Regions from separate parts of the Spirillospora sp. NPDC029432 genome, predicted to be linked through region 3. Evidence: predicted binding sites of a transcription regulator. Region 3 holds the regulator's gene; each other region holds the start of a gene.
What was found. Region 3 encodes LexA, which represses DNA repair genes until DNA is damaged. Its sites were predicted from a motif close to TCGAACANNTGTTCGA; they were not measured.
Positions count from the first base shown of each region.

Region 1: a site for LexA is predicted at 2,122-2,137, ahead of ruvC (crossover junction endodeoxyribonuclease RuvC). Genes of this name have one in related genera too.
Region 2: a site for LexA is predicted at 2,375-2,390, ahead of AB0881_RS33645 (DUF6504 family protein). Genes of this name have one in related genera too.

Region 1 covers NZ_JBEZWH010000019.1:22,353-26,428, reverse strand. The annotation lists gene AB0881_RS17550 (YebC/PmpR family DNA-binding transcriptional regulator) at 1-110, shown strand, start outside; gene AB0881_RS17545 (dihydrofolate reductase family protein) at 171-737, opposite strand; gene AB0881_RS17540 (GNAT family N-acetyltransferase) at 900-2,045, shown strand; gene ruvC (crossover junction endodeoxyribonuclease RuvC) at 2,148-2,672, shown strand; gene ruvA (Holliday junction branch migration protein RuvA) at 2,669-3,271, shown strand; gene ruvB (Holliday junction branch migration DNA helicase RuvB) at 3,387-4,076, shown strand, end outside.
Region 2 covers NZ_JBEZWH010000064.1:37,039-41,114, reverse strand. The annotation lists gene AB0881_RS33650 (DNA polymerase III subunit alpha) at 1-2,029, opposite strand, end outside; gene AB0881_RS33645 (DUF6504 family protein) at 2,037-2,312, opposite strand; gene AB0881_RS33640 (hypothetical protein) at 2,472-2,744, opposite strand; gene AB0881_RS33635 (TetR family transcriptional regulator) at 3,021-3,680, shown strand; partial or broken gene AB0881_RS33630 (serine/threonine-protein kinase) at 3,798-4,076, shown strand, end outside.
Region 3 covers NZ_JBEZWH010000027.1:74,670-78,745, forward strand. The annotation lists gene leuS (leucine--tRNA ligase) at 1-1,655, shown strand, start outside; gene lexA (transcriptional repressor LexA) at 1,981-2,682, opposite strand; gene AB0881_RS22090 (LysM peptidoglycan-binding domain-containing protein) at 2,880-3,398, shown strand; gene AB0881_RS22095 (MFS transporter) at 3,489-4,076, shown strand, end outside.

The DNA of each region.
Region 1 (4,076 bases), on a different contig from region 3:
CCAAGAAGGTCTTCCGCCTCATCGAGGCCCTGGAGGACTCCGACGACGTCCAGGACGTCTACGCGAACTTCGACGTCTCCGACGAGGTCATGGAGAAGATCGACGCCTGACCCGCACCGCCGCCCGGCCCGCCGCCCGGCCCGCCGCCCGCACCGGACGGCGGGCCGCCGCTAGGCCACCCGGTAGCGCAGGTGCGTGACGCTCCCGGCGAGCGGCCCGCCCACCGGGACGAGGCCGGCGCGCTCCCCGCCGAGGAAGGGCGTGCCCGCGCCCAGCAGCAGCGGCACGAGGTGGACGTACAGCTCGTCCAGCAGCCCCGCCCGGAGCGCCTGCCCGGCCACGTCGGCGCCCATCACCACGGTGTCCTTGGCGCCCGCGGCCTCCCTGGCCCGCCGGACCGCGCCCTCCAGCCCGTCGAAGGCGAAGACGCCGCCGTTCCCGCCCGCGAGATCGTCGCGGCGCCGGTGCGTGACGACGAACGCCGGCACACCGGCCCACGGCGTACCGCCCCACGGCTCCAGCCCCAGGTCGAACGTGCGCCGCCCGATGACGGCGGCCCCGACCCCCGCGTCCACCTCCCGCCGCACGGCCGCGTCGACCTCGCCGCCCGGGCCGTCCCAGCCCATCCACGCGTGCAGCGCCTCGCCGCCGTCGCCCATGGGCTCGTCCGCCCGGACGTTCGGCCCCGCGCTGAACCCGTCCAGCGACACCGACACGTCGAGAACCACCTTGCCCACCACGGACCTCCTCCGGGTCGCCGCCGATGCCGCAAGACCACCACAGCGGAGGGCCCGGCGGAAGCTCCCGCCCCGATGTCCCGCACGAGCGCCCCGCACGATGCCCTGGCCAGGGGCTCGACGGCGTTGCGGTGGCCATCCGGCGGCCGTACGGTCGGGATCATGGAGATCCGGGTGTTGGACGAGGGGCAGTGGCCCGCCGTGCGCGACCTGCTGGAGCAGGCTTTCGGGCGGCGCACGGAGGCGCACTGGGAGAGCACCGCCGAGCGGGTGCGCCCGGCGACGGCGGCCGGGCGGCAGTTCGGCGTCTTCGAGGGCGACCGGCTGGTCGGCACGGCGCTGATCCACGACATGACGCAGTGGTGGTACGGCCGGCCCGTCTCCATGGGCGGCATCGGCGGGGTCGCCGTGGCGCCGGACGCGCGGGGACGGGGGATCGGCCGCGCGCTGATGACCGGGGTGCTGGAACGCTGCGCCGCGCTCGGATACGCGCTGTCGATGCTCTATCCGGCCACGACCCCGCTCTACCGTTCGCTGGGCTGGGAGCACGCGGGCGCGCTGCACAAGGCCGCACTGCCGGCCGAGGCCCTGCGGACGGTGCGGGCGGAGCCCGTCGAGGTGCGGCGCGCCGGGCCGGCCGACGCGGCCGAGGTCGTCCGGACGATCGGGCGGGTGCACCGGGACGCGGGGCACTGCGGGCCGGTGGGCTGGGACGAGGAGCGGTGGCGGGGCACGCTGGCCGGATCCGACTACTTCTACCTGGCCGGGGACGGCTTCCTTCACTACCGCTGGGGCGAGGGCAACGGCTCCCTGGAGGTCAAGAAGCTCGTCGCGGCCTCCGAGCGGACGTCGCGGGGCCTCTGGGCGCTGGTCGGCTCCGGGTCGTCGGTCGCGCGGACCGTGCACGCGGACGTGGCCCCGCACGACCCGGTGTTCTGGATGCTGCGGGAGCGCCAGAGCGAGGAGGTCCACCGGGACCGCTGGATGCTCCGGACGGTGGACGCGCCCAAGGCGATCCAGGACAGGGGCTTTCCGGCGGGAGTGAGCGCCGAGGTGCCCCTGATCGTCGAGGACGCCCAGCTGAGCGCCAACGCGGGCGCGTGGCGGCTGATCGTCAAGGGCGGCGAGGGCCGGCTGGAGCGGGCCGCCGCGGAGCCGGGAGCCGTCCGGCTGCGGGCCGGGGGACTGGCCGCCCTGTACGCGGGCGTTCCCGCGTCCACCCTGCGGGCCGCCGGGCTGCTGGACGGCGACGCCCCCGAACTGGACGCGGTGTTCGCGGCCGACCCGTTCGCGCTCGACTTCTTCTGATCGACTTCTTCTGATCAATCCGACACGTGCGCGCGGGAGCGGCGGATGTCGGGCCGGTTCGATAGCGTGGCGCGTGCCGAACAGATGATCGAAGGAGCGCGCGTGCGGGTGATGGGGGTGGACCCCGGGCTCACCAGGTGCGGGGTCGGCGTGGTCGACGGCTCTCCGGGCAAGCCGCTGCGGCTCGTCCACGTGACCGTCGTACGGACCAGCCCCGACGACGAGATCGCGGCCCGCCTGCTGGGGATCGAGACCGGCATCGAGGCGCTCATGGAGGAGTTCCGCCCCGACGCGGTGGCCGTGGAACGCGTGTTCTCGCAGCACAACGTGCGTACCGTGATGGGCACCGCGCAGGCCGCCGGGGTCGCCATGCTGATCGCGGCGCGGCGCGGGCTGCCGGTGGCGATGCACACGCCCAGCGAGGCCAAGGCGGCGGTGACCGGGAACGGGCGCGCCGACAAGGCGCAGGTGACGAAGATGGTGACCCGGCTGCTGCGGCTGGACGCCGCGCCGAAGCCGGCGGACGCGGCCGACGCGCTCGCGCTGGCGATCTGCCACGTGTGGCGGGGCGGCGCGCAGGCCCGGATCGCGGCGGCACGGACGAGGACCAGGGGAGTGGGACTGTGATCGCCTTCGTCAGCGGGCGGGTGGCCGCCGCGGGGCCGGACGGCGCCGTGATCGACGTGCACGGGGTCGGGATGGCGGTGCAGTGCACCCCGGCCACGCTCGCCGGGCTGAGAGTGGGCGAGGAGGCGCGGGTCCCGACGTCCCTGGTCGTCCGGGAGGACTCCCTCACGCTGTTCGGGTTCGCCGACGACGACGAGCGGCAGGTGTTCGAGCTGCTCCAGACCGCCAGCGGCGTCGGGCCCCGGCTGGCGCTGGCGATGCTGGCCGTCCACACGCCCGACGCGCTGCGCGCGGCGGTGGCCTCCGAGGACCTCAACGCGCTGACCAAGGTGCCGGGGATCGGGAAGAAGGGCGCGCAGCGGATCGTCCTGGAGCTGAAGGACCGCCTCGGCGGCCCGGTCGGCGGCGGCGCCGACGTCCGGGCCCCGGTCAAGGCCGAGGCGTGGCGCGACCAGGTCCAGATGGGCCTGATCAATCTCGGCTGGTCGGCCAGGGACGCCGACGCGGCCGTCGACGCCGTCGCCGCCGACCTCGGCGGCGGCGACCCGCCGCCGGTGGCCGCCCTGCTCAAGTCCGCCCTCAAGAAGCTGAGCAAGTGATGGACGCGCGCGGCCGCGCGGCGGCCGGACCGAGGAGCGCAGGGAGCCTGCGACCGGAGCGACGAGGGAAGCCGCCGCGTCGAGCGGCCGCGCGCCGCCGAGCGGAGGCGAGGCAATGAACGCTGACGAACGACTCGTCTCCGCGGACGCCGACGGGCCCGAGGAGTCGGTGATCGAGGCCGCGCTGCGGCCCAAGAAGCTGGACGACTTCATCGGCCAGGAGCGGGTGCGCGAGCAGCTCTCGCTGGTCCTGCACAGCGCGCTGCGGCGCGGCCGCACGCCCGACCACGTGCTGCTGTCGGGCGGGCCCGGGCTGGGGAAGACGACGCTCGCCATGATCATCGCCGCCGAGCTGGGGCAGCCGCTGCGGATCTCGTCCGGGCCGGCGATCGAGCGGGCCGGGGACCTGGCGGCCGTGCTGTCCACGCTGGCCGAGGGCGAGGTCCTCTTCCTGGACGAGATCCACCGGATGGCGCGGCCGGCCGAAGAGATGCTGTACATGGCCATGGAGGACTTCCGCGTCGACGTGGTCGTCGGGAAGGGGCCCGGGGCGACCGCGATCCCGCTGGACATCGCGCCGTTCACGCTGGTGGGCGCGACCACGCGGGCGGGGATGCTGCCGGGGCCGCTGCGCGACCGGTTCGGGTTCGTGGCGCACATGGACTTCTACGAGCCCGCCGAGCTGGAGGTCATCGTCCGGCGGTCCGCGCGGCTGCTGGACGTGGAGATCACCGACGACGGCGCGGCCGAGGTGGCCGGGCGGTCCCGGGGCACGCCGCGGATCGCGAACCGGCTGCTGCGCCGG
Region 2 (4,076 bases), on a different contig from region 3:
GCGGGTACGCGGGCGCGCGGCGGCCGTGCCGGGACTCCAGGAACGGGGTGACCATGTCGGAGTTCACCGGCCCCGGGCGGAACAGCGAGATGTCGATGACCAGGTCGGCGAAGGTGCGCGGCTGGAGCTTGCCGATCAGCTCCCGCTGGCCCGGCGACTCGATCTGGAAGCAGCCGAGCGTCCGGGACGTGCGGATCAGCTCGAACGTCGGCTCGTCGTCGTGCGGCACCGCCTCCAGGTCGACCCGCTCCCCCACGGTACGGTCGATCTCCGCGACCGCGTGGGCCATCGCCGACTGCATCCGCACGCCCAGGACGTCCAGCTTGAGCAGGCCCATCGCCTCGACGTCCTCCTTGTCGTACTGGCTCATCGGGAAGTCGAGCAGGCTCGGCTCCACCGGCGTGCGGTCGCGGAGCGTGGGGTTGGACAGCAGCACGCCGCACGGGTGCATCGCGATGTGCCGGGGCAGGCCGTCCAGCCGCTCGGCGATGCGGAACAGCACGTCCAGCTGCCCCCGCGCCAGGTTGCTCTGCCGCAGCTCGGGCAGCTCGTGCAGGGCGGTGCGGATCTGCCGGGCCCGCACGTGCGGGAACGCCTTGGCGATCGCGTCGATCTCGGACGGCGGCAGCCCCACCGCCCCGCCGACGTCGCGGATGGCGCTGCGGGCGCGGTAGGTCTCCATCATCGAGACGCAGGCGACGCTGTCCGAGCCGTACCGGTCGAAGAGGGCGCGGTAGGCGTCCAGCCGCCGCGCGGACTCCACGTCCAGGTCGATGTCCGGCAGCCCGGGTCGGCTGTCGGCCAGGAAGCGCTCCATCACCAGGTCGTGCCGGAGCGGGTCCACGTCGCCGATCCCGATCAGATGGTTGACCAGGCTGCCCGCGCCCGAGCCGCGGATCGAGCAGCGGATGCCGAGCGAGCGGATCAGCGCGGCGGCGTCGGCGACGGTGAGGAAGTACGGGGCGAGCCCCTTGCGGGCGATGATGCCGAGCTCGTGCGCCAGCCGCCGCGCGGCCTCCGCCGACCGGTCCAGCCCGCGCCGGACGAGCCCCTCCTCGCACCTGGCCGCGAGCCGCCCGTACGGGTCGTCGCCCGCGTCCGGCAGGTGCACCCGGTCCATGCCGAGGTCGGCGCCGGGGTCGAGGGCGCAGCGCTCGGACAGCCGCCGCGTCTCGGCCAGCAGCTCCGCGGCCTCCTCGCGCCCGCAGCTCAGCTCGGCGACCCGGCGCATCTCCGCGACCGGCTTGAGGTACGCCTGGCCGGTCTGGTCCTCCAGGTGCCGCCGGTGCAGCGGCACGAGCCGGCGCGCGACGTCCAGCACCTGCGCCACCGGATGGTCGGCCGGATCGAGGTAGCGGACCGCGTTCCCCAGCACCGCCGGGACGCCGGCGGCGCGGGCCAGCGCGAGCATCCGCGCCGCGCGGTGCCCGTCGCCCCTGGCCTGGTGGTCGACGATCTCGATGGCGACCTCGGCCGTCTCCCGCCAGGCCGCCAGCCGCGCCGCCGCCAGGTCGGGCCGCCGCCCGGCGATCGCGCGCCCGACGTCCGAACGCGGGCCGAGCAGCACGACCAGGCCCTCGGCGTGCGCCCCGACCAGTTCCCGGCCGGCCACCGGCCGGCCGCGCTCGCCCGCCGCGTGCGCCGCCGTGACCAGCCGGCACAGCGATCCCCACCCTGCCTTCCCGGTGGCCAGCACCACGGCCCGCTCCTGCCCGGCGGGCTCCCCCGCGTCGCGGGCGGCCCCCGCCGCCCGCCCGGACCGGCCACCGCCCGAGCGGGCACCGGCCGAGGCGCCGGCCGTTCCGCGCGCGGGCTCGGGCACGGGGCCGGCCATGGTCAGGTCGACGCCGACGACCGGGCGGACGCCGGCCGCCGTGCAGGCCTGGACGTGCTTCACCGCGCCGTACAGGCCGTCGCGGTCGGTCAGGGCGAGCGTCTCCATGCCGAGGCCGGCCGCCCGCTCGGCGAGCGCGCGCGGGGGCGCGACGCCGTGGCGCAGCGAGTACGAGGACGCGACATGCAGGTGCACGGCGGCCTCAATCCCACACGCGGGAGAGCGTCCAGACGTCGGTGGCCGCGTCGTAGCGCAGCTCGTAGACGCCGATCTCCCGCTCGGGGGTGGCCTCCACCCGCCAGAACTCGCGCTCCCCGGTCACGTCGGACTCGGGCTGCTGCTCCCGCCACCAGTCGCGGGTCGTGACCCAGTGCTCCAGGACCCGCCGTACGGTGTAGAGCCGCTCCCGCCAGACGAACCGGACCGGGCGCCCGTCGGTCACCCAGACGTCCACCGGGTCGCCGAACACGCGCGTCATCTGCCTCCCCCGCCCTTTGTGTCTCTCGATCACCGCACGGGGGAAGAAGGCATGCGGCCCGTTCGAACATGTGTTCGTTACCGAGTCTAGGGAAGCCGGGACCCGGGAGGCAAGGCGGGGCGGGCTCGGGATCGAGGGGCGGGAAAGCGCAGGTCAGGCTTAGACGAGCAGCCGTACCAGCCGGTCGGCGACGCCCGCGACCTCGGCCACGTCGGCGATCCCGCCGCCGGGCCACAGATAGCTCCAGCCGCCCCGGGCCGGGGTCGCGACGACCATGATCTGGCGGCGGGAACGGGGCCCCAGGACCGCCAGCACCGACTCCTCCGGACCGGCCAGCCGCCACCGCAGCCCGCGCGCCTCGGCCTCGTACGCGAGCGCCGCGAGATGGTGGCGCCGGACCTCGGCGAACTCCTGCGCATCGACAACTGACACGATCATCCGCCTCTGGTGGTTGAGATCCCGGTCGTCCCGTGGCGAGCGGCGCTCGGACGGCGACGACCGGTGACCTCCGACCAGCATGGCCCGTGACAAGTGATCACCTCGGGGTTATCCGGGAAGGTAGGTGAGGTCTTCCTTCCCTGACTCTCCGCAATCCTTCGTTACACAGAGTTACTACACCCTTACGCGTTCACTCCGCGTACACTTCGATGATGTGCCTGTCACCGCGTTGACGCGGGCGGCCCGCCCCCACCCCGCGGGAGTCCGCCGATGACCGCGGCCGCCCCCGCCGGCCGCGACGTCCCGGGTCCCGCCGGCGGCTGCGGGCGGCGCGAGCGCAAGAAGCGGCAGACCCGCACGGCGCTCATCGACGCCGCGCTGGAGCTCTTCCGCACCAAGGGCTACGAGGCCACGACGATCGACGAGATCGTGGCCGCCGTACCGGTCTCCCAGCGCACCTTCTTCCGCTACTTCGCCACCAAGGAAGACCTGGTCATCGGGCTCCAGCAGGAGAAGGACCAGGCCATGGTGCGGGCGCTGGAGGGCCGGCCGGCCGAGGAGCGGCCGCTCACCGCGCTGTTCGAGTCGGTACGCGCCGTACTGCGCATGATCGCCGAGAGCGAGCCCGCCGACAGCGCCCGGTTCCGGGCGGTGCGGCAGGTGATCGAGTCCAACCCGGCGCTGACGGCGGCGCACCTGACGCGGGTGGCGGCGATGGAGCACGAGCTGGCCGCGATGATCGCGCGGCGGCAGGGCGTCGATCCCGCCGAGGACATCAGGCCGCACCTGATCGTCGCGTTCCACACCGCCGCGATCCGGGTGGCGTTCGAGGACTGCGCCCGGCACGGCGTCTGGGACCCCGCCGCGATGGCGGCCCGGGTCGAGAGCACGATGGCGCTGGCCCGGGAGGGCCTCCCCGGCTGGGTGTGACCGGCCGGGCGGGTCCGGGCCTCCGCGCGGGTCCGGCAGCCCGGAGTGAACACGTATATACCCGAGTGCCGCTAAGGTTTCTGGTCAGGACGGCTCCCCCTCGACCCCAGGAACAGCATGACCATGCGCGTAGGAGAGAACGCCGAATCCCTCCGGCCCGAAGACCCCCGGGAACTCGGCAGCTACCGGCTGCTCGCCCGGCTCGGCCGGGGCGGGATGGGGACGGTCTTCCTGGGCGAGAACACCGCCGGCGACCCGGTCGCGGTCAAGGTGATCAACAGGGAGCTGGCCAGCGAGGAGACGTTCCGGGCCCGCTTCCGCGGCGAGGTGACCGCGGCCCGCCAGGTCCGCCGCTTCTGCACCGCGCCGGTCCTGGACGCCGAGATCGACGACGAG
Region 3 (4,076 bases):
TGGCCGACGAGGTCTGCGCGCCCGAGCAGCGCGCCGCGTTCGAGTCGTACCGCGCCGAGGTCTCCCGCGAGAGCGAGATCGAGCGGCTGTCCACCGAGCGCGAGAAGACCGGCGTGTTCCTGGGCCGGTACGCGGTCAACCCGGTCAACGGCGAGCGGATCCCCGTCTGGGCCTCCGACTACGTGCTGGCCGAGTACGGGCACGGCGCGATCATGGCGGTGCCGGCGCACGACCAGCGGGACCTGGACTTCGCGCTGAAGTTCGGGCTGCCCGTCCGCGTCGTCGTCGAGACCGGCGAGACCGACCCGGCCGCGAGCGGCGTGGCCACCGCCGGCGACGGCCGGATCGTCAACTCCGGCCCGATCGACGGGCTGGCCAAGGCCGACGCGATCGAGCGGATCACCGGGATCCTGGCCGGCAAGGGCCTGGGCAAGGCCGCCGTCAACTTCCGGCTGCGCGACTGGCTGGTCTCCCGGCAGCGCTTCTGGGGCTGCCCGATCCCGATCGTGCACTGCGACGCCTGCGGCGAGGTCCCCGTCCCGGACGACCAGCTGCCCGTCCGGCTGCCCGACGACATGCGCGGCTCCGACCTGGCCCCCAAGGGCACCTCGCCGCTGGCGTCCAACGCCGCCTGGGTGAACACCGAGTGCCCCAAGTGCGGCGGGGCCGCCAGGCGCGACACCGACACCATGGACACCTTCGTCGACTCGTCCTGGTACTACTTCCGCTACTGCTCGCCCGGCTACACCGAGGGCCCGTTCGACGTCGAGCAGGTCCGCCGCTGGATGCCCGTCGACCAGTACACCGGCGGTGTCGAGCACGCGATCCTGCACCTGCTGTACAGCCGGTTCTTCACCAAGGTCCTGTACGACATGGGCATGGTGGACTTCACCGAGCCGTTCACCCGGCTGCTCAACCAGGGCCAGGTCATCCTGAACGGCAAGGCGATGTCGAAGTCGCTGGGCAACATGGTCGACCTGGGCGCCCAGATCGACGAGTTCGGCGTCGACGTCGTCCGGCTGGCGATGCTGTTCTCCGGCCCGCCCGAGGACGACATCGACTGGGCCGACGTGTCGCCGCACGGCATGTCCAAGTTCCTGAGCCGCGTCCACCGGATCGCCACCGAGGTCACCGCCCCGGTGGGCACCGACCCGGCCACCGGCTCGACCGACCTGCGGCGCGCCACCCACCACGCGATCGAGGAGGCCACCGGCCTGGTCGAGGTCCGCCGCTTCAACGTGGCGATCTCGCGGATCATGGAGCTGGTGAACGCCACCCGCAAGGCCATCGACGGCGGCGCGGGCCCCGCCGACCCGGCCGTCCGGGAGGCCGCCGAGGCGATCACGGTGATGCTGTCGCTGTTCGCGCCGTACACCGCCGACGAGACGTGGGAGATCCTGGGCCACGAGGCCCCGGTCGCCACCGCCGGCTGGCCCGCGGCCGATCCGGCGCTGCTGGTCCAGGAGTCGGTGACCTGCGTCGTCCAGGTCGCCGGCAAGGTCCGCGACCGGCTGGAGGTCTCGCCCGGCATCGACCCGGCGGACCTGGAGCGGCAGGCCCTGGAGTCCGCCAAGATCAAGGAAGCGCTGGCCGGCCGCGGCATCCGCAAGGTCATCGTCCGCGCGCCCAAGATCGTCAACATCGTCCCCGCCTGACGGGGACGGCGCACCAGGTCGTACCAGGTCATACCAGGTTCGCTCGGGCGGCACCGGACCCGTTCCGGTGCCGCCGGAGCGGCCCTGACGGGGACTCGCGGGTCAGGGTCCCCGAGAGCTCGAAGAGGCGCTGGGGAGCGCCGAGGCAGCCGAGGAAACGGTCACGGCACCGCCGCGGGGGCGGCGGGCCCGGGCCGGAGGACACGAAGACACGACCGCCCGGGGACGCGGCTTACGCCGCGTTCCCGGGCGGTCACGACAGATCACATACAGCAGGCGGGGGCAGTCCGACGCGGGGGTCAGATGCGGGAGTCACATGGAAGTGTCACATCTTGCGCAGGACCGCTACGACGCGACCGAGGACGGAGGCCTCGTCGCCCGGGATCGGCTCGTAGGCGGGGTTCTGCGGCATCAGCCAGATGTGCCCGTCGCGGCGCTTGAAGGTCTTCACCGTCGCCTCGCCGTCGATCATGGCGGCGACGATGTCGCCCTGCTCGGCGACCGGCTGCTGCCGGACCACGACCCAGTCGCCGTCGGCGATGGCGGCCTCGATCATCGAGTCACCGGTCACCTTCAGCAGGAAGTGGGTGCCCTCGCCGACCAGCTGCTTGGGCAGCGTGAAGACGTCCTCGACGGCCTCCTCGGCCAGGATCGGGCCACCGGCGGCGATGCGGCCGACCAGGGGGACGTAGGCGGGCGCCGGGCGGGTCGCGGTCTCGGCGGCCGTGCCGGGGGCCTCGAACGCCTCATCGTCGGTGCGGACCGGGGTGGTGCCGGGGACCCGGACCTCGACGGCGCGGGGGCGGTTGGGGTCGCGCCGGAGGTAGCCCTTGCGCTGCAGGGCGCGCAGCTGGTGCGAGACGCTGGAGGTGCTGGTCAGGCCGACCGCCTCGCCGATCTCGCGCATCGACGGCGGGTAGCCGCGGCGCTGGACCGAGTCGCGGATGACTTCCAGCACCATGCGCTGCCGCTGGGTGAGACCGCTCTCGTCCCCAGGGCCGTCGGGCAGCTCCCGGACCTTGCTCATCGCTCGTCGCCTCCCCGGCGCTGGATCCGTCACTCCTTGTCATGGCACGTTATCGCGTCCGCACCCGATGATCAAACAATTGTTCGAAGAATGTCCTCGCGTTTCGCCCCCGGATTGATGTACAACATCGTACAGGCGTTCGATCGAAAATGCATTCGAACGCGGGGGAGTGCACGGCTGACCGCAGGAGGGCCGAGATGGCGGGGTCGCCCGAGGGGACGCGCGACAGGACCGATGCCCCGATGACCGCCCCGAAGAGACCGGACGAAGTGGCGGAAAGGCTCACCGGCCACGCCGGCCACGCCGGCCACGCCGGCCACGCCGGCCACACTGGCCGCGCCGGGCGCGCCGGGCGCGTAGAGGGCGCCGGGCGTCCCGCCGGGCCGCCGCCGCTGCGGCTGACCAGGCGCGGCCGCGGCGTGCTGATCGGGACCGTGGCGACCGGGCTGCTGGTGACGTTCTGGCTCACCGCGGGGCTGGGCGCCAGCGCGGGCGACGGCACCGAGCGGCCCGCCCAGCGCATGTCCGACGAGGCCGACCGGGGCGACCGGGCCCGGACCGTGGTGGTCGAGCCCGGCGAGACGCTCTGGGAGATCGCCTCCCGGGACGACCCGGACGGCGACCCGCGGGTCACGGTGCGCCGCATCATCGACCTGAACGGGCTCGCCGGCACGTTCATCCAGCCGGGCCAGGAGCTGCGCATGCCGGCCCGCTAGATTTTTCGGCGCGGCGTGTAGAGAACGCCGCGCCGGCTCCGACCCCTTCGTGAACGGCGCCCGCAGGGGGCGCCAGGAGGAGGGGGCGCCATGGAGCCGCACACCCGCACAGACACCGCGCACGCCGCGCAGGCCAGGGCCGGCCGGCGCGAATGGGCGGGACTCGCCGTCCTCGTCCTGATCGCGCTGATGGTCTCGATCGATGTCTTCGTCCTGCTGCTGGCGCTGCCGCACCTGAGCGCGGACCTGGGCGCGACCGCCACCCAGCAGCTGTGGATCATGGACGTCTACGGCTTCCTGCTGTCCGGGTTCCTGATCACGATGGGCGGGCTGGGCGACCGGATCGGGCGCCGCCGGCTGCTGCTGATCGGGGCGGCCGCGTTCGGCACCGCCTCGGTGGTGGCCGCGTACGCGCCGACCCCCGAGCTGCTGATCGCGGCGCGGGCGCTGCTGGGCGTGGCCGGGGCCACCCTGGCGCCCTCGACGCTGTCGCTGATCGGCACGATGTTCCGCGACCCGCGGCAGCGGTCGCTGGCGATCGGCGTGTGGCTGGTCGGCGTCATGGGCGGCGCCGCGCTCGGGCCGGTCGTGGGCGGGCTGCTGATCGGGCACTTCTGGTGGGGGTCGGCGTTCCTGCTCGGCGTGCCCGCGGCCGTCCTGCTGCTGGTGCTCGGTCCG